DNA from 4 places in the Streptomyces sp. NPDC034049 genome. Region 3 is predicted to be linked to each of the others. Evidence: riboswitches for the same ligand, from Rfam matches in the RefSeq annotation. Region 3 holds a riboswitch; each other region holds the start of a gene.

Region 1 (7,400 bases), on a different contig from region 3:
TCGGCGCCGTCCGCCGGGTCGCTCAGCGGCAGGTTCACATTGCGGACGCCGGGCAGCTCGACGTCCGGGCCCTCCAGCTTCTGGTCGGCCGCGTTGCGGAAGTCGAAGACCGTGTGCAGGCCCAGTGAGGCCAGGAACGCGGCGTCCTCGTCGGTCGCGTGCGCCAGGTGGCCGCTGCGGAACAGCACTCCGTGACGCACCCGACGGCCGTCCACGGTCGGCAGACCGCCCACATCCCGGAAATTGCGCACTCCGGTCAGCTCGGGTTCGGTCGACGGGATCTGCTGCGTCACTGGGGCTCCCTCCCATCCGTCCGTCCGCGTTGGGCGCCGACGGGCGCGCACTCGACATCGAGGCGCGCCCTCGACGATACGACATGGGTGTGTACGCCAATGAGTTGTCCACAGCCGGGCGCGGGGGGCCGGAGCGGTTGTCCACAGGCCGCTCGGCCGACGCGGCCGAGGTTGTCCACAGGCTCCGTCGACCGCCCGCTGCGACCTGCGATGATGTTGAAGCCCGATCGCACCTGTTCGAATCTGTGGGGGCTTGATGTTGGAAATCGGCGCAGACGGCCGGACCTGGATGCTCACCGGGCCCAGGAGCAGCTATGCCCTGCGGCTCACCGAGAACGACGAGCTGCTGCATCTGCACTGGGGTCCCCGGATCGCCCTCGCGGACGCCGAGGAGCTGGCCGGCCGGCAGCGGCTGCCGTACTGGCCGTTCGAGGCCCCGGTCGACGGACACGAGGAGTACCCCGTCGAGGGCGGCCCCCGCTTCACCCGCCCGGCGCTCTCCGTGCGCACGGACGAGCGGCGCGGCACCGAGTGGACCTTCCGGGAGTACGAGGCCGACGGCGACGAGCTGCGGCTGCGGTTCACCGACGACGGACTCGGGATCACCCTGCACTACCGGATGCGCGACGACGTGGTCGAGCGCTGGGTCACCCTGGTCAACGAGGGTCCGGCGGCGGAGCTGTTGCGGGCCGACTCGGCGACCTGGACCCTGCCGCGGCGCGAGGAGGAGCCCTGGCGCCTCTCCCAGCTGCACGGGCGGTGGGCGGCCGAGTCCCGCCTCGTGCGCGCCGACCTCACCTACGGCGAGAAGGTCATCGGCAGCCGCCGCGGGCACACCGGGCACCAGCACCTGCCCTGGGTCGCCCTCGACACCGACGCCACCGAGGAGCGCGGCGAGGTCTACGGCTGCGCCCTCGGCTGGTCGGGTTCCTGGCGGATCGCGGTGGCCCAACTCCCGGACGCGCGCGTGCAGATCACCGGCGGCGCCGGATACGACGAATCGGGACTGCTGCGGCTGGAGACGGGCGGGACCTTCACCACGCCCGTCTTCGCGGGCCTCTGGAGCGACGGCGGCTTCGGCGGGGCGAGCCGCGCCTGGCACGCCTACCAGCGGGCGTACGTCATCCCGGACGCCGACCAGGACCGGCCGGTGCTCTTCAACTCCTGGGAGGCAACCGAGTTCGACATCTCCGAGGAGCAGCAGGGAGCCCTCGCGCGGCGGGCTGCGGCCATGGGGGTCGAGCTGTTCGTGGTGGACGACGGCTGGTTCGGGGCGCGGACCAGCGACCGGGCCGGCCTCGGCGACTGGACACCCAATCCCGACCGCTTCCCGAAGGGGCTGCGGCCGCTCGCCGACCATGTGCACGCCCTCGGGATGCAGTTCGGCATCTGGGTCGAGCCGGAGATGGTCAATCCGGACAGCGAGCTGTACCGGGCGCACCCAGAATGGGCACAGTTCCAACCGGGCCGAAAGCGGACAGAACTGCGCAATCAGCTCGTCCTCAATCTCGCGCGCGAGGACGTGCGGGAGTACCTGTGGGAACGGCTCGACACCCTTCTGTCCAGCGCGCCGATCGACTATGTGAAGTGGGATTTCAACCGCTGCTTCACCGACGCGGGCTGGCCGGGGGAGCCCTATCCGCAGAAGCTCTGGGTCGAGCACGTGCACGCCTTCTACGCCCTGCTGGACCGGCTGCGGGCCGCGCACCCGGGGGTCGCCTTCGAGTCGTGCTCGGGTGGCGGCGGCCGGATCGACCTCGGGGTCATGACGCGGACGGACCAGGTGTGGACCTCCGACAACACCGACCCGCTCGACCGGCTCGCCATCCAGCACGGCTTCAGCCAGGTCCATCCGGCCCGGGCCATGGCCGCGTGGGTCACCGACAGCCCGAACAACCAGCTCAACGGGCGGGTCAGCTCGCTGCGGTTCCGGTTCGTCAGCGCCATGGCGGGTGTGCTCGGCGTGGGCGGCGACCTCACCGAGTGGAGCGAGGAGGAGCTGGCCGAGGCCCGGGAGTGGGTCGAGCTGTACAAAAGGATCCGGCCGGTCGTGCAGCGCGGCGACCTGTACCGGCTGCGGCCGCCGACGGGCGGGCTGAGCGCCGTGCAGTACGTCCACGGGGACGATGTCGTCGTCCTCGCCTGGCTCCAGGCGCAGCACTACGGCGAGCCGCTCGCCCCGCTGCGGCTGCGCGGGCTGGACCCGACACGGACGTACGAGTGCCGCGAAACGGGCGAAAAGTACCGGGGTGCCGTGCTGGCGCATCACGGATTGCCGACCGGGCTGCGCGGCGACTTCGATGCGACGGTTGTCCGACTCCGTCGCACTTGAGCCTTCTGTCCGAAATACTGCCGTTAATCCAACAAACCCTGGAATAAAGCCTACTGGGCCGTAGGTGCGTGAGCAGCGTCATATTCGTGACGTTCCGTTGCCGTCATGTCCACGTAATTCGGGCGGATTTCCAGGGAGGTTGGAATGCGCCCTGGACCGGTCTATTACGGAGCGTGATGGTGAATTGAAGTAAGGATCAGGGGAAAAGACGCACAGGAAGTCCCCATGGTTGTCTCTGTGGCCACAAGTCGCTTACGTTCGGCGTCAATCCGGACGGACGCCCAATCCTGCCGCCGACCGGAGCCGCGTACCGACCAGATCCACGGCAGGAGCGGGGGACCCACAGGAATCACCGCCTGTTCCGGTCTCCGGAACGGCTAGGGGTACAGCCGTGCGCAAGCACGGCCGGACATCTCCAGTCCGCACCCGACAGCTCACCTCGCAGGCGCCGGAGAGGAATTCGTCATGCCCGCGAAGGGTAAGCACCGCCGTCCGAAGCCCCAGCGCTTCACTCGCTCGATCGCCGCCGCCGGCACCGGTGGCGCGGCGCTCGCGCTGCCGCTGATCGGAGCCGCCGGCGCCCACGCCGCGACCCCGTCCACCGCTGCCTCGGGTGTTTCCGAGAAGCCGACCACGATCGCCGCCGAGAAGGCCGCGGTCGAGGCGGGCGCACGGATCGAGCAGGCCGAGAAGGCCGCGCAGGCGCAGAAGGGCACCACCAAGAAGGCGGCGCCCAAGACCTATTCGGTGAAGGTCGGCGACTACCTCGCGAAGATCGCGGACGAGCAGAACGTCGAGGGTGGCTGGAAGCGGCTGTACTCGGACAACCGGGAGGCGGTCGGTTCCGACCCCTCGCTGATCCACCCGGGGCTGAAGCTGTCGATCGGTGAGCGGGCCGCGTCGAGCGAGACGTCGCGCTCGTCGTCGAAGCCGCAGCTGTCGCAGTCCTCGAAGCCCAGCGAGCCCGCCAAGGCGCCGAAGCCCTCCGCTCCCGCGAAGCAGGAGTCGAAGGACACCCAGGCGTCGACCTCCACGGCGAGCGGCCAGTCCTCGTCGTCCAACGCCTCCGGCTTCAGCCGGCCCATCACGGGCGCGACCGTCGGCACCGCGTACAAGACCGCCGGCAGCATGTGGTCCAGCGGCTACCACACGGGCGTCGACTTCGTGGCCCCGACCGGGACCAGCCTCAAGGCCGTGGGGGCGGGCACCGTCGTCTCCGCCGGCTGGGGCGGCGCGTACGGCAACCAGGTCGTGATCAGACTCGCCGACGGCTACTACGCCCAGTACGCCCACCTGTCCTCGATCTCCGTCTCCGCGGGTCAGGTGGTCAGCGGTGGGCAGCAGATCGGCCTCTCCGGCGCGACCGGCAACGTCACCGGACCGCACCTGCACTTCGAGATCCGCACCTCCCCGAACTACGGCTCGGACATCGACCCGCTGGCCTACCTCCGCTCGAAGGGCGTCGGCGTCTGACGACCCCGCCCCCTGGCTGACGTCATCTCCACCCGGCGTCCGACGACACCTTCGCCCGGCGTCCGACGTCACCTCCATCCGGCGCCCGCATGCCGAAGGCCGGTCCCTGTGATCAGGGACCGGCCTTCGGCGTTTCATGATCACCGTGTTGCGGTCGTGTGGCATGGCCGAGCGAAGCCTCGACAGTGCCGCGAGAGGCGGGGACAGTGATCCGCGTAAGCGCTTTCTGTCTCTGTGAAGGAGTGTCGGTGCGTACTGCCCGACGTCGAAGAACCGTCTTCCTGACCGCGGCCGCCCTGTTCGCCGGTCTCTTCTCCACACCCGGCGGCCATGCCGCGGAGAGACCTCGCCGGGTCGTGGAGAACCTGGACCGGGGCCTGGTCGCCGTACCGTCCGACGGCGGGACCTTCCTCAGCTGGCGGCTGCTCGGCACGGAGTACGCCCGCCGCGGCGACGCGATCGGCTTCAACGTCTACAAGGGCCGCAAGCGGCTGAACCGGGCGCCGATCACCCGCTCGACGACCTACCGCGACACCAGCCCCGGCACGGGCGCGTACAGCGTGCGGGCCGTCGTCGACGGGCGGGAGGGAAAGCCGAGTCCGGCGCTGGTCCTCGGTCAGGGGTACGCCGAGATCCCGCTCGCCGCGGCGGAGGGCTACACCGTGCAGCACGCCTGGCCCGGCGACCTCGACGGGGACGGACGGTACGAGCTGGTGGTGAGCAGGCTCTCGCAGACCAGGGACCGGCCCGACCTGCTGGAGGCGTACAGGCTGACCGGCGAGCGGCTGTGGCGCGTCGACCTCGGCCCCGGCTCGTACACCCAGGTCGGCGGGAACGGCGCCAACGACCCGGCGCCCGCCGCGATCAGCGGATCCACGCCGATCGGCGGGTACCGCAACGACGACAACGTGACCGTGTTCGACCTGGACGGCGACGGCCGGGCCGAGGTGCTGGCGCACACGGCCGCCGGCGCGACCTTCGCGGACGGCACGCGGGTCACCGCCGACTCGCCCGCCCGGCAGTTCGTCTCCGTCGTCGACGGCGCGACCGGCACCGAGCGCGACCGGCAGCCCGTGCCCGACGACTTCGCCGCCGACGGCCCGTCCGGCGGCCACTTCGGCATCGCCTACCTCGACGGGGTCCACCCGAGCCTCGTCACCAAGCTCGTCACCCGGGTCGGCGCCCGGCGCGGCGCCTTCCGTGTCCTCTTCCAGACCTGGGACTTCGACGGCACGGTCCTGACCCGCCGCTGGAAGTACGTGGTGCCCCCCGACAGCGGCGCGACCAGCTTCCACCAGATCCGCACCGTCGACGTCGACCTCGACGGCAAGGACGAGATCGCCGACGGCAACTACGTGGTGAACGGCGACGGCACCCTCCGGTACGTCGTCGACGGTGCCGGACACGGTGACCGCTTCCACATCGCCGACCTCGACCCCGGCCGCCCCGGCCTGGAGGGATTCGCCATCCAGCAGGCGGAGCTCGGCGTCGTCCCGAACTTCCCCTGGTACTACTACGACGCCGACACCGGCGAGCGCCTGGTGACCGGGCAGCACCCGGCCGACTGGGAGAACGACACCGACATCGACGTCGGCCGGGGCAGCACCGGCGACATCGACCCGGGCCATCGCGGCTACGAGTACTGGACGTCCACCGCCGACGTCACGGCGCCCGGTGCCGGCGTCCGCAACGTCCGGGACGGCAAGGTCGCCGCGACCACGCCCAGCGTCAACTTCCGTATCTGGTGGGACGGCGACAAGGGCTCGGAGCTGCTGGACTTCACCCATGTCTCCGACTGGGACCCGGCGACCGAGACCAGTACGAGGATCTTCGATCCGGTCGGGGTCGTCTCCGGGGCGCGCAACGCGACCCCCTTCTACGGCGACATCCTCGGCGACTGGCGCGAGGAGATCCTCGCCGAGACCGCCGACCACACCGCCCTCCGCCTCCACACCACCACCGAGCCGACCGGAACCCGTCTCTACACGCTCGCCCACAATCCCGCGTACCGGCTGGGATGGACCGTCCGGGGCTACCTCCAGTCGACGTACACGGACTACTACCTCGGCACCGAGACCCGCCGCGTGCCGAGGCCCGCGATCTCGGTCCGGTCCCGTTGAACATGCCGGAACGCCACCCATCGAGTGAAGGACAGAAGGAGCATCTATGACCACCCGCAGAGCTTTCGGAGCGCTCGCCGCCGGCGCCGCCCTCGCGGCCGTCGCCCCGGCGGCCACCGCCTCCGCCCACAGCTCCCGGCGCCGCGGCAGGCTGATCGCCGCCGACGACTTCCGCCACGGACTGGGGCGGTGGGCCGTGGAGTTGGAGCGCGGCGGCACGGTGACCGCCTCGCGCGGTGTGCTGGAGGTCGACGTACCGGCCGGGGCCACGCTCTGGTTCAAGCGGAAGCTGGAGGGGCCGTACGTCGTCGCGTACACGGCCACGCCGGTCTCCGCGGGCGGGGTCAACGACCGGGTGTCCGACCTGAACAACTTCTGGAACGCCGTCGACGTGCGCTCGCCCGACGATCTCTTCGCCACCCCGCGCGGCGGAGCGCTCGCCGAGTACGACCACCTGAAGACGTACTACGTCGGATACGGGGCCAACACCAACACGACGACACGGATGCGGCGCTACGTCGGTGAGGCGGGGGTGCGGCCGCTGCTCTACGACTACACCGAGCCGCTGCTCGTCGCGAACGCGCCGCACCGGGTGCGGATCGTCTCGGACGGGTCGAAGGTCCAGTGGTGGAACAACGGACGGCTCGTGTTCGACCACCGCGACCCCGAGCCGTACACGGGTGGGCATTTCGCCTTCCGGACCACCTGGAGCCACTTCCGGATCGAGGACTTCCGGGTGTGGGGACTCCACTGACCGACCTGGTGTATTCCGGGTTGACCAACACTTGACACGTGGTCTATCTCACCGCCCGTCAACCCCTTATTACGGTCGCGTAGGCCACATCCGAAGGGGAATCATGGCCCGATGTGACAGACGATTCGAATGGCAGCAGAGCAATGATCGGGTCGTACGTGGCGCTGGGGGACAGCTTCACCGAGGGTGTCGGCGACCCCGGGCCCGACGGGCGGTTCGTCGGCTGGGCCGACCGGTTCGCGGTGCTTCTCGCGGACCGGTTGCCCGAGGGCGACTTCGACTACACCAACCTGGCCGTGCGGGGGAAGCTCCTCGACCAGATCGTGGAGGACCAGGTGCCGAGGGCGCTGGAACTCGCCCCCGATCTGATCTCCTTCTGCGCGGGCGGCAACGACATCATCCGGCCGGGCACCGACCCCGACGAGGTC
Region 2 (7,400 bases), on a different contig from region 3:
ATGTTGGTCGCCATGCCGACGGCGATCCCGGACGCGCCGTTGACCAGCAGGTTCGGGAAGGCGGCGGGCAGCGCCACCGGCTCCTGCTCCTGGCCGTCGTAGTTCGGCGCGAAGTCGACCGTGTTCTCCTCGATCGACTCCGTCATCAGGCTCGTCGCGTCGGCCATCCGGCACTCGGTGTACCGCATGGCGGCCGGCGGGTCGTCGTTGCCCAGGGAGCCGAAGTTGCCGTGGCCGTCGACCAGGGGGAGCCGCATGGAGAAGGGCTGGGCGAGGCGCACCAGGGCGTCGTAGATCGAGGAGTCGCCGTGCGGGTGCAACTTACCCATGACCTCGCCGACGACGCGGGCGCACTTCACATAGCCGCGGTCGGGGCGCAGACCCATCTCGTTCATCTGGTAGACGATCCGGCGGTGCACCGGCTTCAGGCCGTCGCGGGCGTCGGGCAGGGCTCGGGAGTAGATGACCGAGTACGCGTACTCCAGGAAGGAGCCCTGCATCTCGTCGACGACGTCGATGTCGAGGATCCGCTCCTCGAACGCGTCGTCGGGCGGCGGGGTCTTCGTGCTGCGGCGGGCCATCGCTGCCGGCTCCTCTTTTTCTGGTCGCTCACCTACGGGCGCTCACGTCTCCAGCTCACTCTCACCGAGAGGTGAACGGGATCTGACGCGCACCATTGTGGACTGCCGCACTGACAAGCCCGACACGACCCGGCGCCGACCGCCTGGCACGCCTCCCCGAGCCGCCGCGTCAACAGCGTGCGCCGACTTTAACCAGTGACCGTCCGGCGCAACCCCCGTCTCGCTCTCGGCGTACGAGCCCCGGGAACTTCTCCGGGCGTCCGCGCGCTTGCATACAGTGGCAGGACCGGCAGGAAAACAGCGGTTTCCGCGACGATCCACGACGGACAGACCACGGATTCCGCGACCACAGCACAGCGATCGAAGGGACGTACCGCCCATGGGTCACACGGCCACAGCCGAGGCCGGCTCCGAAGGCCTGACAGTGAGGGAGCACCGCCTGGCCAACGGCCTGCGCGTGGTGCTCTCCGAGGACCACCTGACCCCGGTCGCCGCCGTGTGCCTCTGGTACGACGTCGGTTCGCGGCACGAGGTGGAGGGCCGCACGGGCCTCGCCCACCTCTTCGAGCACCTGATGTTCCAGGGCTCGGGCCAGGTCAAGGACAACGGCCACTTCGAGCTGGTCCAGGGCGCGGGCGGTTCGCTGAACGGCACCACCAGCTGGGAGCGCACCAACTACTTCGAGACCATGCCCACCCACCAGCTGGAGCTCGCGCTGTGGCTGGAGGCCGACCGGATGGGCAGCCTGCTGCTCGCGCTCGACCAGAAGAACCTGGACAACCAGCGGGCCGTCGTCAAGAACGAGCGCCGCCAGCGGTACGACAACGTGCCCTACGGCACCGCCTTCGAGAAGATCTTCCGCCTGGCCTACCCGGTGGGCCACCCTTACCGGCACACGCCGATCGGCTCGATGGACGACCTGGAGGCGGCCAGCCTGGAGGACGCCCAGCAGTTCTTCAGGACGTACTACGCGCCCAACAACGCCGTCCTGTCGATCGTCGGCGACATCGACCCGGAGCAGACCCTCGCCTGGGTCGAGAAGTACTTCGGCTCCATCCCCTCCTACGACGGCAAGCCGGCGCCCCGCGACGGCGCGCTGCCCGACGTCATGGGCGCGCAGCTGCGCGAGGTGGTCGAGGAGAACGTGCCCGCGCGCGCGTTGATGGCCGCCTACCGTCTCCCGGAGGACGGCACGCGCGCGTGCGACGCGGCCGACCTGGCCCTGACCATCCTCGGCGGCGGCGAGTCCTCCCGCCTCTACAACCGGCTCGTCCGCCGCGACCGTACCGCCGTGACGGCCGGCTTCGGCCTGCTGCGGCTGGCCGGCGCGCCCTCCATGGCGTGGATGGACGTGAAGACCTCGGGCGACGTCGAGGTGCCCGTCATCGAGGCCGCCGTCGACGAGGAGCTCGCCCGGTTCGCGGCCGAGGGCCCCACGGCGGAGGAGATGGAGCGCGCCCAGGCCCAGTTGGAGCGCGAGTGGCTGGACCGGCTCGGCACGGTCGCGGGCCGCGCCGACGAACTGTGCCGGTACGCGGTCCTGTTCGGCGACCCCAAGCTCGCCCTGACGGCCGTCGACCGGGTCCTGGAGGTGACGGCCGACGAGGTCCAGGAGATCGCCAAGGCGCGCCTGCGGCCCGACAACCGCGCGGTGCTCGTCTACGAGCCCGTCGCCAGCGAGGAGGACGCCGAAGAGGGCGCCGAAGACGAGACCGCCGCGGCCGAGGCCGCCGGAACCACCGACGAGACCGAGGAGTCGGCGAAGTGACCGAGCTCGCGACCATGGACTTCCACCCGCAGCCCCAGGCCGGCGAGGCCAGGCCCTGGGCGTTCCCGGCGCCCGAGCGCGGCACCCTGGACAACGGCATGACCGTGCTGCGCTGCCACCGCCCCGGCCAGCAGGTCGTCGCCGTCGAGGTGCTCCTCGACGCGCCCCTGGACGCCGAGCCCGCCGGCATCGAGGGCGTCGCCACCATCATGACCAGGGCCTTCTCCGAGGGCACCGACAAGCACACGGCCGAGGAGTTCGCCGCCGAGCTGGAGCGGTGCGGCGCCACCCTCGACTCGCACGCCGACCACCCGGGCGTACGCCTGTCCCTCGAAGTGCCCGTCTCGCGGCTGGAGAAGGCCCTCGGCCTGCTCGCCGACGCCCTGCGGGCCCCCGCGTTCGAGGACGGCGAGATCGAGCGGCTGGTGGCCAACCGGCTCGACGAGATCCCGCACGAGACCGCCAACCCCGGCCGCCGGGCCGCCAAGGAGCTCTCCAAGCAGCTGTTCCCGGCCACCTCCCGGATGTCACGGCCCCGCCAGGGCAGCGAGGAGACCGTCGAGGGCATCGACTCCGCGGCCGTTCGCGCCTTCTACGAGCGGCACGTGCGCCCCGCGACGGCCACCGCCGTGGTCGTCGGCGACCTCACCGGGGTCGACCTCGACACGCTGCTCGCCGACACCCTGGGCGCCTGGACCGGCTCCCCGGCCGCGCGGCGACCCGTGCCGTCGGTGAGCGCCGACGACACCGGGCGCGTGATCATCGTGGACCGACCCGGTTCCGTGCAGACCCAGTTGCTCATCGGCCGGGTCGGCGCCGACCGGCACGACCGGGTGTGGCCGGCCCAGGTGCTCGGCACCTACTGCCTCGGCGGCACCCTCACCTCCCGCCTGGACCGCGTCCTGCGCGAGGAGAAGGGCTACACCTACGGCGTGCGGGCGTTCGGCCAGGTGCTGCGGGCCGCGCCCGACGGTTCGGGCATCGCGATGCTCGCCATCAGCGGCTCCGTCGACACCCCCAACACCGGGCCCGCGCTGGACGATCTGTGGACGGTGCTGCGCACCCTCGCCGCCGAGGGCCTGACGGACGCCGAGCGCGATGTCGCCGTGCAGAACCTGGTCGGGGTCGCCCCCCTCAAGTTCGAGACGGCCGCGGCCGTGGCGAGCACGCTGGCCGACCAGGTCGAGCAGTACCTGCCGGACGACTACCAGTCGACGCTGTACCGCCAACTCGCCGCCACCGGCACCGTGGAGGCCACCGCGGCGGCCGTGAGCGCCTTCCCGGTGGACCGTCTGGTGACCGTCCTCGTCGGGGACGCCGCGCAGATCGAGGAGCCGGTCAGGGCCCTCGGAATCGGCGAAGTCACCGTCGTCCCGGCCGAGTAGGGGCGGCCGGACGGACGCGTGTCAGTGGGGCCCTGGTGACGGAAGAGTCACCAGGGCCCCTGTTTGTCCGTATTGATGGCGGAGGTTGTGTGTCTGACCTGTGGCGTAGTTAACAAATCCCGTGATCCGTTTGTTATTTCGAAGACGGCCCACTTAGCGTCGGTCCGGCTGTTCGTCAGAAGTTCGCCGCAGCCGCGGCACCGGACAGTCATCGCCGAGTCCCCATGGCGTGAGCCAGGGGAGCCGGGGACCCACCGAAGTCCCTGGGGTGAATCGGGTGCCCTTCGCGAGCGACGCGAAACGAGGGGTAGCCGTAGGAGACCTTCCTGCTCCGAACCCGTCAGCTAACCCGGTAGGCGAGAAGGAAGGAAAGGACCAGCCACTTCATGGCGTTCACCCGCGCCCCCGGGAAGCACCGCCGTCCCGGCCGTGTGCAGCGCACGACCACGAGGAACGTGGGCGTTGCCGCTCTCACCACCACCGGTGTCCTCGGCACCCTCGCCGGCCCCGCGCTCGCTGCGGAGGAGCCCGCCGTCGAGCAGACCGGCCTGAACCAGATCATCATCCTCGGCGACACGGTCGCCGACCAGGTCGACGCCCAGGCCGTGGCCCAGCAGCAGGCCGCCGAGGTCGCCGCCGTCAAGAAGAAGGCGCAGGAGGAGGCCAGGAAGGCCGCCGCCGAGAAGGCCGAGCAGGAACGTGCCGCCGCCAAGGAGCGCGAGGAGATCAAGGCCCGTGCCGCCCGCGCGGCCGAGCGCGAGCGCCTCAACGCCTACGTCGCCCCCATCAGCGGCTCCTACATCTCCACCGGCTACAAGGCCGGCGGTGCCGTCTGGTCCTCCGGCAGCCACACCGGTGTCGACTTCCACGCCGCGTCCGGCACGGCCGTCCACGCGGTCGGCTCCGGCACCGTCGTCGAGGCGGGCTGGGGCGGTGCCTACGGCAACAACATCGTCATCAAGATGAACGACGGCACGTACACCCAGTACGGCCACCTGTCGTCCATCGGCGTCTCCGTCGGTCAGACGGTCACCCCCGGCCAGCAGATAGGCCTCTCCGGGGCCACCGGCAACGTCACCGGCCCCCATCTGCACTTCGAGGCCCGGACGTCGGCCGAGTACGGCTCGGACATCGACCCCGCCGCGTACCTGCGCTCGCACGGCGTGAACGTCTGACGCGCGCCCCCGCTTCCCAGGAGGCCCCGGCTCACCGAGCCGGGGCTTTCCTTGTTGTGGTGACCCACCACTTGTGACGCACCTCCTGTCCAAAAAATATCCCTGGATTCCGGTCCGCCGTCGGAAATTCCGTCTTCCTGCAATAGAGTCGCTGGAACACACGTCAATCATCGACGTTTCACGGGGATTAAGGCGGAGGTCGGTCATGCGTATTCCGGCGCACTCGGTATGCACGGCGATCCGTGATGACATCGTCGCGGGTGTCTACGAGCGCGGCAGCCGGCTCACCGAGGAACTGCTCGCCCGCCGGTACGGCGTCAGCCGGGTGCCCGTGCGCGAGGCGCTGCGCACGCTGGAGGCCGAGGGGTTCGTGGTGACCCGCCGGCACGCGGGCGCGTGCGTCGCCGAGCCGACCGAGCAGGAGGCCGCCGACCTGCTGGAGATGCGCATGCTGCTGGAGCCCCTGGGGGCCGCCCGCGCCGCGCAGCGCCGCACAGAGGCGCACCTCAAGGTGTTGCGGGGACTGGTCAGGTTGGGCCAGGAGCGGGCCAGGAGGGGCAACAGCGAGGATCTGCGCTCGCTGGGCGGCTGGTTCCACGAAACGCTCGCGCAGGCCTCCGGCAGCCCCGCCCTGACCTCGACACTCGCCCAGCTCCGGCACAAGATCGCCTGGATGTACGTGGTCGATGCGCCGGCCGACCCCGGGGAGTCCTGGGCGGAGCACGGCGGCATCGTGGACGCGGTCGCGCGCGGCGACGGCGACCGGGCCCGCGCGATCACGTCCCTGCACACCGAGCGGGCCACCGCCGCGCACCGGCTCCGATTTCCGGCCGGGTCCGGCGGGGCGGAGCGCCCGGAACGTGTGAGGACTTCGCAACACCCCGTAAACATGCCGAGCCTGCGGCATTAACACGGGCGCCGTATACAAAGAGGGAAGAATTCCGAGGGGCATTTTTCCTGCTGCCCGCAGAACGGAAAAATGATGGAATGCGAAGGGCCCGCCCGATAAATCGGACGAGCCCTTCGATGTGTGTGCGGGGCGGCTTTTCAGGCCTTTCCGCTTCGGTGGTCCGCTCGCTCTCAGACCGTCTCGGGGAGCTCTTCGAGCCCCTCGGCGACGAGCTTCGCCAGACGGTCGAGCGCGGCGTCCGCGCCCTCGGCGTCGGAGGCGAGCACGATCTCCTCGCCGCCCTGGGCGCCGAGGCCCAGGACCGCGAGCATGGAGGCCGCGTTGACGGGGTTCCCGTCGGCCTTGGCGATCGTCACGGGGATACCGGAGGCCGTGGTGGCCCGGACGAAGATGGATGCGGGTCGGGCGTGAAGGCCCTCGGCCCAGCCGACGTTGACGCGGCGCTCAGCCATGTGATGCTGCCCTTCAGGTGTCTCGGGTGGTGCAGAGAGGTCTAGACCGGTTGTCTAGACCAGTTTTCCATATGGCGCGACGCACCGGAACGGGCCCACGGCCTGACCGCGAACCGGCTGTCGAGCTTGGGGTCGTGCTTCAGTTGTGCCTCCCCAGACTGCCCCGCGCCGTTGTCGGACGCGAGCCGTACTCTGGGGCCCATGCAGACCTCGTCGGACCGGCACGAGTACCCCGCCCACTGGGAGGCCGACGTGGTGCTGCGCGACGGCGGCACCGCACGCATCAGGCCCATCACCGTCGATGACGCCGAGCGTCTGGTCAGCTTCTACGAGCAGGTCTCGGACGAGTCGAAGTACTACCGCTTCTTCGCGCCGTACCCTCGCCTGTCCGCCAAGGACGTCCACCGCTTCACGCACCACGACTTCGTGGACCGGGTGGGGCTCGCCGCCACGGTCGGCGGCGAGTTCATCGCCACCGTACGCTACGACCGCATCGGCGCCGACGGCATGCCCGCGTCCGCCCCCGCCGACGAGGCCGAGGTCGCCTTCCTCGTGCAGGACGCCCACCAGGGCCGCGGGGTCGCCTCCGCCCTGCTCGAACACATCGCCGCCGTGGCCCGGGAGCGCGGCATCAGACGCTTCGCCGCCGAGGTGCTCCCCGCCAACAGCAAGATGATCAAGGTGTTCACCGACGCCGGGTACCAGCAGCAGCGCAGCTTCGAGGACGGCGTCGTCCGGCTGGAGTTCGACCTGGAACCCACCGACCGTTCCCTCGCCGTCCAGCGCGCCCGGGAGCAGCGCGCCGAGGCCAGGTCCGTCCAGCGGCTGCTCGCGCCCGGCTCGGTCGCGGTCGTCGGCGTCGGGCGCGCACCGGGCGGAGTGGGCCGCAGCGTGCTCGCCAACCTCCGCGGCGCGGGCTTCACCGGGCGGCTGTACGCGGTGAACAGGGCGCTGGGGGAGGACGAGAAGGAACTCGCCGGGGTGCCCGCGCACAGGTCCGTCACCGACATCGAGGGCCCCGTCGACCTCGCGGTCGTCGCCGTCCCCGCCGCCCACGTCCCCGAGGTCGTCGCCGAGTGCGGTGAGCACGGGGTGCAGGGCCTCGTGGTCGTCTCCGCCGGGTACGCCG
Region 3 (7,400 bases):
GCTGGGCCGTGGTGGAGGAGCGTGAGGCGTGTCCCGTGGTGCCGTCCCGGGAGTCGAAGCGGGTGCGGTCCTCGGTGGTGAGGCGGCCGAGCAGTTGACGGGCGTCGGTCAGTTTGGAGGTGACGGTTTTCTTGTGGCGTTTCAGTTCCGTCTGACGGGTCTTGAGCGTGCCCAGTTCGACGCGGGCGGCCCCGCGCAGCCGTTCGATCTCCAACAGCTGTTTCCGTACGCTCGCCACGTCCGCCGAGTGGCGGCTGCCGACGCGCTCGGCGAGGGCGGCGCCGTCCAGGTACTGGTCGGGATCGGCGGAGAGGGCGAGCTGCCAGGAGGGGTCGATGCCGCCGCCCCGGTACTGCGCCGCGGCTACCGAACCGAGTTCGTCACGGGCGGTGTTGAGCCGCTCGGTGCGGCGGGCGGCCTGGTCGCGCAGTTCCTCGAGGTTCTCCTGCGCCTTGTCGGCCTTCTCCTTCGCGCCGTTGTACTTCTCGGTCGCGACCTCGGCCTGCTGGTACAACTTGGCCACCTTCGCCCTGACCTGCTCCGGCGTGAGCTGGGGGTCGGCGTGCCCGGTGCCGTCGAAACCGGTCGCGGTCGCCGCGCCCGCGAGGGCGATCGTCGCGGCCGTGCGGGCCGTCTGGCCGCCGAGCGAGCGCTGTCTGGGCTTGCGGTGCGCTGCCACGTGGAGTCCACGTCCTCTCCGTACGACCGCCGTCCGCAGTACGAACATCGTCTGTCCGTACGGACCGCCTGGGGGGAGCGGTTACGCGTCCGGCGGCGGCCCGCACAGGGGGAGCGGGACGCCGCCGGACCTTTCTCGGCGGTGGTGGCCGACTGCCGCCCCTGGCCCGGGCGGCGGTGGGGAGCCGGTCACCTGAGGGAGGACGCTAAACCTGGCTGTGAGGGCTCGGTAACGCGTTGTACGGAAGTGGCGCGCACCGACAATGAGGTGACCGTATGTGACCGGAATCCTGGCCTGGCGCCGTCGACTTCACGCTGTGCGATGACCGATGCGACGATTTCGGACCGGGCGGGGGAAGGGCGGTGCTATGGAGCGCATATATGCAAGATCATTCGGGATCGTTCGGGGGCGCCGTTGGCGGTGTCCGGGAGGGCCCGCCCCGGTGCCCGAGGAGTCCCGGGCCCCTCATTAGGCTCCGCGCATGGACGTACTCATCCACATCCTCGTGGCCCTCCACATCATCGGCATCGCCTCCCTCCTGGGTGGGTTCCTCACCCAGATGAAGGCCATGGGGCAGGGCACCGCCCGCTTCGTCCCCGCCATGCTGCACGGCGCTCTCACCATGCTCGTGACGGGCATCCTCCTGGTCGGCCTCAACCAGGCCGACGACCAGCCCGTCAACAACATCAAGATCGGCATCAAGCTCGCCCTGCTGATCGTGATCCTCGGTCTGGTCTATGTGAAGCGCGACGAGGAGACGGTGGAGAAGCCGCTCTTCGCCCTGGTGGGCGCGCTGACCACGGCGAACGTCTTCATCGCGGTGCTCTGGACCTGAGAGGAGCCGCTCGGCCGAGCCCGTGGGACGGGCCCGGCCGGGGTCACGCCGGCCGCACCACGCTGTGGATCGAGGACTCGCCGTCGTAGAAGATCGACTCCTCGCGGACGTAGGTGCCCGGCTTGGGGGCGTGGATCATCATGCCGTTGCCGATGTAGAGGCCGACGTGGCCGATGTTGTCGTAGAAGAAGACGAGGTCGCCCGGCCTGGCGTCGGCCAGGGGGACGGTGGTGCCCGCCTCGACCTGGTCGTAGGTGGTGCGCGGGAGGTCCACGCCGGCGGCCTTCCAGGCGGCCTGGGTGAGGCCGGAGCAGTCGTAGGAGCCGGGGCCGGTGGCGCCCCAGACGTACGGCTTGCCGATCTGCGCGCGGGCGAAGGCGAGCGCCTTGGTGGCCTTCGAGGCGTACGTGGAGTCCTCGACCGGAGCGGTGGTCCCGGTGGTGCCCGGTGACGTCTCCGTGCCGGTGGCGGTCCCGCCCTGGGTGCCCTGGGTCTCCTGGGCGTTCTGGGTCTCCTGGCTCGCCTGCGCCGCCTGCTGCCGCGCCAGCTCCTCCGCCTTGCGGTCGGCCTCCTCCTGCTCGCGCTGTTCGATCGCGGCGAGCCGGGCCTTCTCCTGGGCGGTGAGGGTGGAGAGCAGTTCGCGGGCCTCGGCGAGCTTCGCCTGGACCTTGGCCTTGCTGGTCTTGAGGGCGTTCTGCGACTCGGTGAGCTTCTCGAGGCTGTCGCTCGCCGTCCGGCGCTGCTCCGCCGCGTCGGCCTGCTCGGTGACGTACGCGTCGACCGCTTGCTGCTGACGGCCCGTCAAGCGGTCCATCAGCTGGTTCTGGTCGAAGTAGTCCTGCGGGTTGTCCGCCAGGAGCAGCGAGGCCTGGTCGGGGGTGGCCGCGCCGGTGCGGTACTGGGCCGCCGCGAACGAACCCAGCTCCTCCCGCGCCTCGTTCAGCTTCTCCGTGCGCTTGGCGACGTCGTCGAGGAGGGTGTCGACCTTCTTCTTCTGCTTGGTCGTCCTCTCCTTGGCCGCGTTGTAGTTCTCGGTCGCCGACCCCGCCTGGCGGTAGAGGTCGTCGACCTTCTTCTCGACCTCCTCCAGGCTCGGCCTGTCGTCGGTGGAGGGTGCGGCGGTGGCCGTCTGGGAGAGCAGTGCCACGGAGGTCAGGGCGGCCGTGGCGAGAGCGGGGGTGCGTATGCCCGCGCGCGTCCGGCCGGCCGGACGCGGCTTGCGGTGCGGCGCCATGGTGCGGCGTCTCCTTCCGTTGTCCGCCTACCGAGTTAGCTGTCGGGTTCGGGCGCAAGCTTCGGAAGGTTGCCCTACGGCCCTCGCCGCGTGCGGCGGTCGGGTCGATTCACCCCGGAGGTCGGTGGGTCCCCGGCTCCGGCGCCGGGAGAGGCGTGCCGGACTCGGCGGAGGCCGTGCGGCCCGGCGACGTTCGCCGGTTGTGTCGTACGGCCCAAGAAGAAGCTAGCCAACTCGTGTGGTCCGTGTGAAGGTTGATGTTCGATATGCCCGATACGTTTTCGTGACCTTAGCCTCTTTCGTGCGACAGGCGGTACGCTCGATCGCTCACCGTCGTGAGGTGGGCGCGGTGAGTGGTGGGGTGTGGACTTCCCGGGGCGGCCTCTCGCTGTCAGTGGGGGCGCCTAGACTCGGAGAGCGATGAGCAGCCTCTTTGACGACAGCTTCCTGGCGGACCTCCAGGCCCCTCGCGGCCACGCGGAGGAGCCCCCGCCGCCGCCCGAGGACGATCACGTACCGGAGTCGCTTCCGGACGATCTGTTCGGCGGGAAGTTCGACGTGCCACCGGACCGTGACGAGTACTACCGGGACGGCGCCCCGCGCCCCGCCCTCGACGCGGCGGCCCTCCTGGACGGGCTGAACGAGAACCAGCGCGCGGCCGTGGTGCACGCCGGATCCCCCCTGCTCATCGTCGCCGGCGCGGGCTCCGGCAAGACCCGGGTGCTCACCCACCGCATCGCCCACCTGCTCGGCGAGCGGCAGGTCCACCCGGGGCAGATCCTCGCGATCACCTTCACCAACAAGGCCGCCGGCGAGATGAAGGAGCGCGTCGAGCAGCTCGTCGGCCCGCGCGCGCACGCGATGTGGGTCATGACCTTCCACAGCGCGTGCGTCCGGATCCTGCGGCGCGAGTCGAAGAAGCTCGGCTTCACGTCCTCCTTCTCGATCTACGACGCCGCCGACAGCAAGCGGCTGATGGCGCTCGTCTGCCGTGATCTGGACCTCGACCCCAAGCGCTTCCCGCCCAAGTCCTTCAGCGCCAAGATCTCGAACCTGAAGAACGAGCTGATCGACGAGGAGGACTTCGCCGCCCAGGCCGCCGACGGCTTCGAGAAGACCCTCGCCCAGGCCTACGCGCTCTACCAGTCCCGCCTCCGCGAGGCGAACGCGCTGGACTTCGACGACCTGATCATGACGACGGTCAATCTGCTGCGCGCCTTCCCGGACGTCGCCGGGCACTACCGCCGTCGCTTCCGTCACGTCCTCGTCGATGAGTACCAGGACACCAACCACGCCCAGTACGCCCTGGTCAGAGAGCTGGTCGGCACCTCCGAGCACCCGGTCGACGTACCGCCCGCCGAGTGGGACGTGCCTCCGGCCGAGCTGTGCGTCGTGGGTGACGCGGACCAGTCGATCTACGCCTTCCGCGGTGCGACCATCCGCAACATCCTCCAGTTCGAGGAGGACTACCCGAACGCGACCACGATCCTGCTGGAGCAGAACTACCGCTCCACGCAGACCATCCTGAGCGCGGCCAACGCGGTCATCGAGCGCAACGAGTCCCGCCGCCCGAAGAACCTGTGGACCAACGCGGGCGCGGGCGCGCAGATCACCGGCTATGTCGCCGACACCGAGCACGACGAGGCCCAGTTCGTCGCCGACGAGATAGACCGCCTGACGGACGCGGGCGACGCGAAGGCCGGCGACGTCGCCGTCTTCTACCGGACGAACGCCCAGTCCCGCGTCTTCGAAGAGGTGTTCATCCGCGTCGGCCTGCCCTACAAGGTCGTCGGCGGCGTCCGCTTCTACGAGCGCAAGGAGGTCCGGGACGTCCTCGCGTATCTGCGGGTCCTGGCCAACCCGGAGGACTCAGTCCCGCTGCGCCGCATCCTCAACGTGCCCAAGCGCGGCATCGGTGACCGTGCCGAGGCGATGATCGACGCCCTCTCCCAGCGCGAGAAGATCAGCTTCCCGCAGGCGCTGAAGCGGGTGGACGAGGCGTACGGCATGGCGGCCCGGTCGACCAACGCGGTCAAGCGGTTCAACACGCTGATGGAGGACCTGCGGACCGTCGTCGAGTCCGGCGCCGGACCGGCCACCATCCTGGAGGCGGTCCTCGAACGCACCGGTTATCTGGCCGAGTTGCAGGCGTCCACCGACCCGCAGGACGAGACGCGCATCGAGAACCTCCAGGAACTCGCCGCCGTCGCCCTGGAGTTCGAGCAGGAGGCCGGTGCGGGGGAGGGCGGGGCCGAGGGCGAGGCCGTGGGTACCACCTCGGCAGGGCTCTCCGACTTCCTGGAGCGGGTGGCGCTGGTCGCCGACTCCGACCAGATCCCCGACGAGGAGGAGGACGGCTCGGGCGTGATCACGCTCATGACCCTCCACACCGCCAAGGGCCTGGAGTTCCCGGTGGTCTTCCTCACCGGCATGGAGGACGGCGTCTTCCCGCACATGCGCGCCCTCGGCCAGACCAAGGAGCTGGAGGAGGAGCGCCGCCTCGCGTACGTGGGCATCACCCGTGCCCGGGAACGGCTCTACCTCACCCGTTCGACGCTGCGCAGCGCCTGGGGCCAGCCCTCGTACAACCCGCCGTCCCGGTTCCTGGAGGAGATCCCGGCGACCCATCTGGAGTGGAAGCGCACGGGTGCCTCCGCGCCGGTGTCCTCGGGCCCGGCCGCCGGGATCGCGGCGTCGCTGTCGTCCTCCCGGTCCCGTTCCTCGGCCTCCGGCGCGTCCGGCTTCGCGACCCGCCGCGGCAGCGAGAAGCCGGTGGTCTCCCTCGCCGTGGGCGACCGCGTCACCCACGACCAGTTCGGCCTCGGCACGGTCGTCGGCGTCGGGGGTTCGGGAGCGAACGCGGAGGCGACGATCGACTTCGGCGACACCAAGCCCAAGCGCCTGCTGCTGCGGTACGCGCCGGTGGAGAAGCTGTAGCGGAGGGAGCCGCGCCGCGCGACGACGGCGGGCCCCTGCTCGGCAGGGGCCCGGTCTTCGTGTCTGTGCGCTGCGCCCGTGAGGCGTGACCGTTACGTCGGGTCCAGTCCGTGGCTGCGCAGCCACGGGAGCGGGTCGATGGCGGAGCCGCCCGCCGGGTGGACCTCGAAGTGCAGGTGCGGACCGGTCGAGTTGCCCGAGTTGCCCGAGTAGGCGATGGTGTCGCCGGCCTTGACGGTCGTACCGGAGGCGACCTTGTACGTGGAGAGGTGGCAGTACCAGGTCTCGGTGCCGTCCTTGGCGGTCACGATGACCATGTTGCCGTAGGCGCTGTTCCACTGGGTGCGCACGGTGCCGTCGGTCGCGGCCATCACCGGGGTGCCGTACGAGACGGGGAAGTCGATACCGGTGTGCAGGGACATCCAGTTGACGCCGGACTGCCCGTAGTACGCGCTCAGCCCGTGCTTGGCGACCGGCAGCGCGAACTTCGGCCGCAGCCGCTCCTTGCGGGCGGCCTCGGCGGCGGCCTTCTTCTGCTCCAGCTCCTGCTGGGCCTTGAGGTCGATGCGCTCCTGCGTCCGGCTGGCCCGGTCGGCGAAGTCGTCGGCCTCGGCGGAGAGGCTCTCCAGCTGGGTGTCGAGCTGGTTGTTGGCGGTGGACGGCTTCACGGCGGTGGCGTCCGACTTGACCGACGCCGTCGTCTCCGTGTCGTCCGACGTGGCACCGACCGAGGCGGCCGCGATCCCCGCGACCCCCATGACACAGGCCGACGGAACGGCCACGGTCAGCAGGGCGGAACGTTTGGCCGGAGCCTTCCGGCGCGACCGCGATGCCGCGCGGGTGGCGGCCCGGCCGGGGCCGGCGCTCCTGGTGGCCGCCGCGGTGACCTCTTCCTCCCCGTCGAGGAGAGCCGCGCGGTCCGCGCCGTCGGTCTCGGACTCGCCGTCCGCCGACCGGTGTTCGTCGTGGTCGTACGGGGCGATCTGTTCGAAGGTGGCGGTCGCCTGCTGGTGGAAGTCCGCGGCCTCGGCCGAGAGGTCCACCACGACGGTCTGCGGGTGATCGTGGGCGTCGTACGACTCGGGGGCGCCGCCACCGTGCTCGTCGCCGACGGGGGTGCCGTCGCTGTTCCACTGGGTGGCGTCGAAGGCGCCCGTGTCGAAGTGCTGGGTGCCGATCCACTGCTGGGTCTGGTCGGTCTGCCCCAACTGGTCCGCGTCGTCGGACTGTTCGGGCTGGAGCCAGCCACTCGCGTCCCACTGGCCGCTCGCGTCGGGGCCGGTCGGCTGCGTCGGGACCTGGGAGAGGTGCTCGTAACCGGACGACCAGGACGTCGAGTCGTAACTGCCCGTGTCGTACGCGGCCTGGTGCTGTGCGGCGTACGGGTCGTAGTTCAGCGTCTGGTGGCTGCCCGTCGACCACTGGGTGGCGTCGTAGGAGCCGGTGCCGTTGTCGTTGCCCGGCATGTCGCCGAAGAGGGGGTCGACCGCGAAGGTGCCCGTGGCGTTCGCCGGGGTGCCGGTTTCAAAACCGGTGGCGGGGTAATCGCCGTACGTGGTGAAGTCGCCGTAGCCGGCTTCCTGGTGGCCGTACGACGCGTACTGCGCCGGGTCGGCTTCAGAAGCCGGAGTCGGGGGTGTTGCGGTCCCCGACGGGTGACGATCGTTCACCAACTTCTCTTTCGCCTCGACGACAGGGGCTGGCAGAGCAGTGCG
Region 4 (7,400 bases), on a different contig from region 3:
TGGAGGTCGAGACCCTGGTCCAGGAGGAGGCAGAGGTCGTCGCGGCCCTCGACGACATCCGCGCCGTACTCGCCGACCTCGGCATCGCCCCGGAGGACCTCACCCGCGAGCTCTACACCGAGGCGGTGGCGGCAGCCCGCCGTACACGGCCCTAGCCGCACGGCACGCCCAAACACTTCGCCGTACAAACACCTGAGGCCGGAATCCTTGTCGGATTCCGGCCTCAGGCCTTCAGTAGCGGGGACAGGATTTGAACCTGCGACCTCTGGGTTATGAGCCCAGCGAGCTACCGAGCTGCTCCACCCCGCGTCGTTGAAACCAGTGTACGCCATCCGCGGGACCCCTGAGCACACGGTTAACGGCGGCCCCCGTCCGGCGTCTGTCGCGGTGGCCCCCTTCAGCCCAGCAGATGTCTGTTGGGTGCCTTCGCCCGCTCCTCGTACTCCGGCACCACGACCACCTCGGCGCCCTCCGCGGACAGCACCGCGTTGCCCGCCGCCGCGTCCTCGACGAACGTGTCCGGCTCGCGCCAGGCCGTGACGACGCGGCGGACGCCTGCGTCGAGGACGAGCCGGGCGCAGGGCGCGGGCCGGGAGGCGCGGCGGGCGCACGGTTCGAGGCTGCTGTAGACCGTGGCGGAGGCGAGGCGCGGGTCGGCGGGGTCGAGCTTGGCGAGCGCGGCCTCCTCGGCGTGGACCACGGGGTCGTCGCCCTCGCGGGAGTGGCCGCGGGCCAGTTCCGTACCGTCCGCCGCGACCACGACCGCCCCCACGCTGAACGCGGTCCGCGAGGGCGGGCAGGCGGAGGCCAGGGTGCAGGCGAGGTCGAGCCAGTGCCGGTCGGCGGGGGAGACGGCCGGGCCCGTGCCGGGGACGGTGGGGGCGTAGCGGATGAGGACGACGTCGCCGACCGGCCGGGTCTCCAGCAGCCGCAGCCGGCTCTTCGGCCCGCCGGGGTAGCCGCCCGCCCCGAACAGCCGTGGCGCGTCCGCCTCGCCGACGAAGAGCGGCGCGACGGCCAGCTGCACCTCGTCCGCGAGGTTCTGCTGGAGGAGCTGGGTGTGGACCCGGCCGCCGCCCTCCACCATGAGGCGGCGGATCCCGCGTACGTCTCCGAGGTGGTCGAGGACGGCCGTCCACTTCAGTTCGGGGCCGACGGAGACCACGGCCACGCCTCGCGGTCCTGTCGGCAGGCCCAGCCCGTGCAGCCGTTCCGCGCCCTTGTCGGTCGTGTACACGACCTTCTCGCCGCCGGTGTGCCAGAACCGGGCCGCGGGGTCGAGTTCGCCGGACGCGCTGACCGTGACCTTCAGCGGGTACTCGGGGAGTCCGGCGGCGATCCGGGCCGCGCGCCGCTCGGGGGAGTTGACCAGCAGCCGGGGGTTGTCGGTGCGCAGGGTGCCGGCGCCGATCAGGATGGCGTCGCTGGCCGCGCGCACCTCGTCGACCCGGTCGAAGTCGGCCGGGCCGGAGAGCAGCAGCCGCTCGGGCCCGGTGTCGTCCAGGAAGCCGTCGAGGGAGACGGCGGCGGACAACAGGACGTAGGGCTGGGGCATGGGACGTGCTCCCTTGGTTCAAGTTTTAAACAATAACTACACTGTACGTATGACGACCCGCTGGCTCACCCCCGACGAACAGCGTGCCTGGCGCGCCTACGTGGCGGCGAGTTCCCTCCTCGAGGACGCGCTCGACCGGCAGCTCCAGCAGGAGGCCGGCCTGCCGCACCTCTACTACTCCGTGCTGTCCGCCCTCTCCGAGGCCCCGGAGCGGCGGATGCGGATGACCGAGCTGGCCGAGCGCCTGAAGATCACGCGCAGTCGGCTGACGTATGTCGTGACCAGGCTGGAGAAGGACGGCGTGGTGCGGCGCGAGGACTGTCAGTGGGACAAGCGGGGCAGCGTCGCCGTGCTCACCGACGAGGGCATGACCCTGCTGGAGCGCACGGCGCCGGGGCATGTCGAGACGGTCCGCAGGGCCGTCTTCGACCATCTCAGCCCCGAGCAGATCGGCCAGTTCGAGGAGATCTGCTCGGCCATCGCGACGGCGATCCAGGGTGGGGACCCCCGGTCGGCCCCCGGCTCGGACGACCTGCCGTGGCGCCGCCGCGCGTGTTCGCCGGGCCAGCAGGACGAGCGGGACCGCGCGTGACGGACGAGCGGGACCGCGCGTGACGGACGAGCGGGACCGCGCGTGACGGACGAACGGGACCGCGCGTGACGGACGAGCGGGACCGTGCGGGACGGACCGGACCGCGCGTGACGGGAATGTGACGTATCCCCAAACCGGTTGCTTGAAATTTGAAGCACGGGTTAGAGTCGCTCCGAGCGCTGTGCTTCAAAACTGAAGCACAGCGACACCCCGCACCAGGACCGGAGAACCGCATGCCCGACTTTCCCGCTGCCACCCCGCGTGCCCGCGTCCGGGTACCGCTGCGTTTCCAGGACGGCTACGGCGTCGACGCCGAGATGGTCACCTTCCACGACCTCGTCGACGGCCGGGAGCACCTGGCGATCGTCCTCGGCGACCCCGCCCCCGGCACGGCCCCGCTGGTCCGGCTGCACTCCGAGTGCCTGACCGGCGACGTGTTCGGCTCGGCCCGCTGCGACTGCGGACCGCAGCTGCGCGAGGCGGTGGAGCGGATCGCCGACCGCGGCGGCGTCCTCCTCTACCTCCGCCAGGAGGGCCGGGGCGTCGGCCTCTACAACAAGCTCGACGCGTACGCCCTCCAGGACCAGGGCCTCGACACCTACGAGGCGAACGCGGCGCTCGGGCTGCCGGAGGACGCCCGGGACTACACGGCGGCGGCGCAGATGCTGGGTGCCCTCGGCATCGACGAGCTCGATCTGCTCTCCAACAACCCCGACAAGTCCCAGCAGCTGCGCGACCTCGGCGTGCGCGTCCGCGACCGCGTCCCCACGGGCGTCTTCACCACCGCCCACAACGTCCGCTACCTCCGCGCCAAGGTCCTCCAGACCCAGCACACCCTCCCCCTGCACGAGCTGACGGGCGCGACCGGACTGACGGGCCTCTCGGCCGGCTGAACCCCCACCTGAACCCCACCCGCACCTCCTCCGTCATTCGGTTTCCTAGCCCACTCGGCCCCGTCGACTAGCCCCGCCGTCCGCCCCCGGAAACCCTGTATCCGTGGGGCAGCGAGAGGGCGTGGAGGCCGTGCGGGAGCCGGGTGGGCGGCGGTTCTCGTACGCCCGTACGCTCGCCCGCGCCCTTCCCGTGCTGCTGATCGCCACCGGCCTCTTCTACGACCACTTCACCCCGCGCGAGTTCACCGCGGTCCCCTTCTTCACCGCCGCGCCCCTGGTGACGGCCCCGCTCTTCACGCTGTTCGGCACGGTGGTCGTCGGCGCCGCGTCGGTGGCCGGGATCACCGCCGTGCGCTTCTACTACGACGACGCGGGCCGGGTGGACGCGGTCACCGAGATCGCCACGGTGGCCACGGTCGCCGTACTGGCCGTACTGATCAACCGCCTCGTCCGCCGCAGCGACGCCCGGCTCGCCACCGCCCGGGAGATCGCCGAGGCGGCGCAGCGGGCCGTACTGCCGGTGCCGCAGGAGCGGATCGGCGGGCTGGAGGTCGCCGCGCGGTACGAGGCCGCGCAGGCCGGTGCGTCGATCGGCGGCGATCTGTACGCGGTGCAGGACACGCCCCACGGCGTACGGCTGATCGTCGGCGACGTCCGCGGCAAGGGGCTCGGGGCGGTGTCGGCGGTGGCGGTGCTGATCGGGGCGTTCCGGGAGGCGGCCGAACAGGAGGCGACACTCGAAGCGGTGGCCCAGCGGCTGGAACGCGCGCTGGCCCGGGAGGGAACACGGCGGGAGGCCGCGCGGCGGGACGCGGCGGTGGAGTACGAGGGGTTCGTGACGGCCGTGCTCGCGGAGTTCCCGCACGGCGCCGGCCGTGCCCGGATCGTCAACCGGGGCCACCCCTCCCCTCTGCTGCTGCACGCCGACGGCACCCTGTGCACGCTGGACGCCCGGCAGCCCGCGCTCCCGCTCGGCATGGACGACCTCGGCACCTGGCCCGACCGCGCGGAGGAGACCGGATTCCCGTCCGGCGCCACGCTGCTCTTCTACACCGACGGCCTCTCCGAGGCGCGGGACGCGCACGGCGTCTTCTACGACCCGGCCGCGCGCCTGGCCGGCCGCGGCTTCACCGCCCCGCGCGCCCTGTTGACGACCCTCGCGCAGGAGGTCCGCCGGCACACGGGCGACCGCACCACGGACGACATGGCCCTCCTGGCGGTCCGCCGCCCCTGAGACACGGCCACGCTCGCACACCGATATCACCGAGCGTGTCCGTGTCACCGTGTTCCGTAGAGGAAGTGACGTCCCGTCAAGGCAACTGTTACTCGCGAGTCAAGGTCAACTCGCCCGTTTTCCACCCCTCATGACCCGTAAAGTCCAGCGCGAAGACCGGAACGATCATTCAGAACAGCTTGGAATGGAGTACTCGCGTCTATTAACGTTCGATAACGCAGCGCGGTCGTCCCAGCCGTCACAAGAGACGGCTCCGTGCTCATGCGCCGAATCCCGCAAGGGAACCGGGGAACCACCACCCTGGGGTGAATCGCACGGAAACCGCCGTGGCTGTACGCACGACCGGTTTACGCGCGTAGGAGACCTTCCTGCTCCGAACCCGTCAGCTAACCCGGTAGGCGAGGAGGAAGGAAGGAGTACGCCCACGTGGCGTCGAACCGGTCCGCGACCGAAGCCCCGTTCGTGCCGGCCCAACGTGACGGCGAGAGCCAGACGTTCGGCTACGGCAGCTATGACAGCGACAACGAGGGCCCCTGGCAGGAGTGGAATCCGAACGAGGAGACCCTGCGCCCCGCTCGCGGCCGGCACCGCGTCGCCAAGAAGAGCGGCGTACTCGCCCGTAACGGACTGGCCCGTAGCTCCACGGTCCTCGGCGTCGGTGTCATAGCCGCCGTCAGCGGCGCCGGCATGGCCAGCGCGCAGTCCGGCAAGGCCCCGGTCTCCATATCGATGCCCGACATGCCGAACGTCGGCTCGGTCTTCGAGGACGAGGCCGACGAGCCGGAGCCCGAGGCCTCCAGGACCCCGCTCAGCAGCGCCGGTCTGACCGCCGCCGAGACCGAGCAGGGCACCGCGGACGCCGGCGAGGCGCTGCGTGCCCGCATCATGGCGCAGGCCGAGTCCCAGCAGGACGCCTTCGACAAGGCCGCCGCCGAGGCCGCGCAGACCGCCGCCGCGGACAAGGCCGCCGAGCAGGCCGCCAAGGAGAAGAAGGAAGCCGAGGCCAAGGAGGCCGCCGCCCAGAAGAAGGCGGAGGAGGAGGCCGCGGCGAAGAAGGAAGCCGAGCGTCTCGCCGCCCTGGCGAAGCAGTTCACCCTTCCCACCTCCTCGTACACCCTCACCTCCACCTTCGGTCAGGCCGGCCCGTACTGGTCCTCCGGCTACCACACCGGCCTCGACTTCGCGGCCCCCACCGGCACGCTCATCAAGGCCGTCCACAGCGGCACCATCACGCAGGCCGGCTACGAGGGCTCCTACGGCTACAAGACCGTCCTCACCCTCGATGACGGCACCGAGATCTGGTACGCCCACCAGTCCTCCATCGGCGTCAGCGTCGGCCAGAAGGTCGCCACCGGCGATGTCATCGGCCGCGTCGGCGCCACCGGCAACGTCACGGGCGCCCACCTCCACATGGAGGTCCACCCCGGCGGCTCCAGCAGCGGCATCGACCCGGCGGCCTGGCTCCGCAGCAAGGGCCTGACCCCGTAGCCCGCCGCCCCTCGGCACTGCACAGCGACGCCGCGTAAGCCCCGGGCCTACGCGGCGTTCGTCCTGCCTCGGTGTCGATGGGGAATGCGGGCGTCCGGTCCGCTCGTTGACGTTGGACATGACTTCTCTTCGCAGGCTCGGCACGTCCGACATCGAGGTCTTCCCGCTCGCCCTCGGCGGCAACGTCTTCGGCTGGACGGCGGACGAGGCGCAGTCCTTCGCCGTCCTCGACGCCTACGCCGCCGCGGGCGGCAACTTCATCGACACGGCCGACTCGTACTCGGCCTGGGTCGAGGGCAACGAGGGCGGCGAGTCCGAGCGGATCATCGGCAGGTGGGTCGGGTCCCGCGGCAACCGCGACGACGTGGTCATCGCGACCAAGGTGAGCCAGCACCCCGAGTACCAGGGCCTGACGGCGGCCAACATCAAGGCCGCCGCCGACGCCTCGCTGGCCCGCCTCGGCACGGACCACATCGACCTCTACTACACCCACTTCGACAAGCCCGAAGTCCCCGTCGAGGAGATCATCACCGCCCTCGATGACCTGGTGAAGGCCGGCAAGGTCCGCGCAATAGCCGCCTCCAACATCAGCCCCGAACGCCTGAAGGCCTCCCTGGACTTCTCGGCCGCCGAGGGCCTGGCCCGCTACGTGGCGCTCCAGCCCCACTACAACCTGGTCTCCCGGGACACCTACGAGGGCCCCCTCCAGGCCGTCGCCGCCGACGCCGGCCTCTCCGCCGTCCCGTACTTCGCCCTTGCCAAGGGCTTCCTGACGGGCAAGTACCGCCCCGGCACGGCGGTCGACAGCCCCCGAGCCGCAGGCGCCGGCGCCTACCTCGACACCCCGGCGGGCCCCCGCGTCCTGGCCGCCCTCGACGACATCGCAGAGTCCCACGGCGTCGCCCCCGCCACCGTGGCCCTGGCCTGGCTGGCCGCCCAGCCGACCGTCGCGGCCCCCATCGCCTCGGCCCGCTCCCTGGACCAACTCCCCGCACTCCTGGGCGTGGCCGACCTCACCCTCACCCCCGAAGAACTGACCCGCCTGACCGACGCCTCGGTGTAACCCCGGGTCCGGAGCAAACGCACGCCGCACCGGCACGGCCCCGACCCCGCCCCCACCCGCGCGCTAGTACCGATAGGGGTTGTACGAGGGATACGCCGCCGCGCCGTACCCCTCGTACATGCCGTGCCCCTCGTACGGGCCGTACCCCTCGAACGCCCCGCCGGCGGCCCCGTACCCATACCCTTGCGCGGCGCCGTACCCGTACCCGTACGCGTACTTCGCCCCGACCTCCCGCCCGGCATACCCCATCGCAGCCCGGGCCAACTCCCGCCGCCGCCACAGCTCGAACAACAACTCCCGCTCCCGCAGCGCGAAGTCACTCCCGACCCGCCCGCGCAACCCCCGGTACCGGTGGAAGGCCAACTTCGTCGCGTACACCTCGTACTCCGCGATCGACCGGCCCCCCGCCTTCCCGAAGTGGTGCGCCGCATACTCCCGCGCCACCCGCCGAGCCCGCATCGACCCCAGCACGGACGGCTCGACCGGCGTCAGCCACCCCGCGGCCGCATACGCCGGCAACCCCTCCCGCACGATCCGCAGCTCCCGCTGCCGGGCCCAGATCACCCACCACGTCA

The links. Region 3 has a riboswitch for cyclic di-AMP ahead of ACZ52C_RS07810 (C40 family peptidase). Riboswitches for the same ligand answer to the same signal wherever they lie in the genome.
Region 1: linked by a shared signal. The riboswitch ahead of ACZ52C_RS15980 (M23 family metallopeptidase) and the one ahead of ACZ52C_RS07810 (C40 family peptidase) in region 3 are both predicted to bind cyclic di-AMP.
Region 2: linked by a shared signal. The riboswitch ahead of ACZ52C_RS21580 (M23 family metallopeptidase) and the one ahead of ACZ52C_RS07810 (C40 family peptidase) in region 3 are both predicted to bind cyclic di-AMP.
Region 4: linked by a shared signal. The riboswitch ahead of ACZ52C_RS13170 (M23 family metallopeptidase) and the one ahead of ACZ52C_RS07810 (C40 family peptidase) in region 3 are both predicted to bind cyclic di-AMP.

What each region holds. Positions count from the first base shown of each region.
Region 1 covers NZ_JBVISJ010000004.1:619,938-627,337, forward strand. The annotation lists gene ACZ52C_RS15970 (tyrosine-protein phosphatase) at 1-293, opposite strand, end outside; gene ACZ52C_RS15975 (alpha-galactosidase) at 550-2,625, shown strand; cyclic di-AMP (ydaO/yuaA leader) riboswitch at 2,928-3,086, shown strand; gene ACZ52C_RS15980 (M23 family metallopeptidase) at 3,091-4,098, shown strand; gene ACZ52C_RS15985 (rhamnogalacturonan lyase family protein) at 4,347-6,218, shown strand; gene ACZ52C_RS15990 (DUF6250 domain-containing protein) at 6,265-6,972, shown strand; gene ACZ52C_RS15995 (SGNH/GDSL hydrolase family protein) at 7,116-7,400, shown strand, end outside.
Region 2 covers NZ_JBVISJ010000007.1:136,034-143,433, forward strand. The annotation lists gene ACZ52C_RS21565 (DNA gyrase/topoisomerase IV subunit A) at 1-581, opposite strand, end outside; gene ACZ52C_RS21570 (M16 family metallopeptidase) at 961-2,349, shown strand; gene ACZ52C_RS21575 (M16 family metallopeptidase) at 2,346-3,734, shown strand; cyclic di-AMP (ydaO/yuaA leader) riboswitch at 3,937-4,107, shown strand; gene ACZ52C_RS21580 (M23 family metallopeptidase) at 4,121-4,909, shown strand; gene ACZ52C_RS21585 (GntR family transcriptional regulator) at 5,115-5,819, shown strand; gene ACZ52C_RS21590 (HPr family phosphocarrier protein) at 5,990-6,271, opposite strand; gene ACZ52C_RS21595 (bifunctional acetate--CoA ligase family protein/GNAT family N-acetyltransferase) at 6,473-7,400, shown strand, end outside.
Region 3 covers NZ_JBVISJ010000002.1:672,527-679,926, reverse strand. The annotation lists gene ACZ52C_RS07820 (NlpC/P60 family protein) at 1-679, opposite strand, end outside; gene ACZ52C_RS07815 (hypothetical protein) at 1,161-1,514, shown strand; gene ACZ52C_RS07810 (C40 family peptidase) at 1,558-2,748, opposite strand; cyclic di-AMP (ydaO/yuaA leader) riboswitch at 2,758-2,914, opposite strand; gene pcrA (DNA helicase PcrA) at 3,169-5,685, shown strand; gene ACZ52C_RS07800 (M23 family metallopeptidase) at 5,778-7,355, opposite strand.
Region 4 covers NZ_JBVISJ010000003.1:768,907-776,306, forward strand. The annotation lists gene cyaB (class IV adenylate cyclase) at 1-155, shown strand, start outside; tRNA gene ACZ52C_RS13145 (tRNA-Met) at 236-309, opposite strand; gene ACZ52C_RS13150 (dihydrofolate reductase family protein) at 398-1,555, opposite strand; gene ACZ52C_RS13155 (MarR family winged helix-turn-helix transcriptional regulator) at 1,605-2,147, shown strand; gene ACZ52C_RS13160 (GTP cyclohydrolase II) at 2,381-3,040, shown strand; gene ACZ52C_RS13165 (PP2C family protein-serine/threonine phosphatase) at 3,144-4,274, shown strand; cyclic di-AMP (ydaO/yuaA leader) riboswitch at 4,529-4,690, shown strand; gene ACZ52C_RS13170 (M23 family metallopeptidase) at 4,701-5,762, shown strand; gene ACZ52C_RS13175 (aldo/keto reductase) at 5,881-6,825, shown strand; gene ACZ52C_RS13180 (PrsW family intramembrane metalloprotease) at 6,889-7,400, opposite strand, start outside.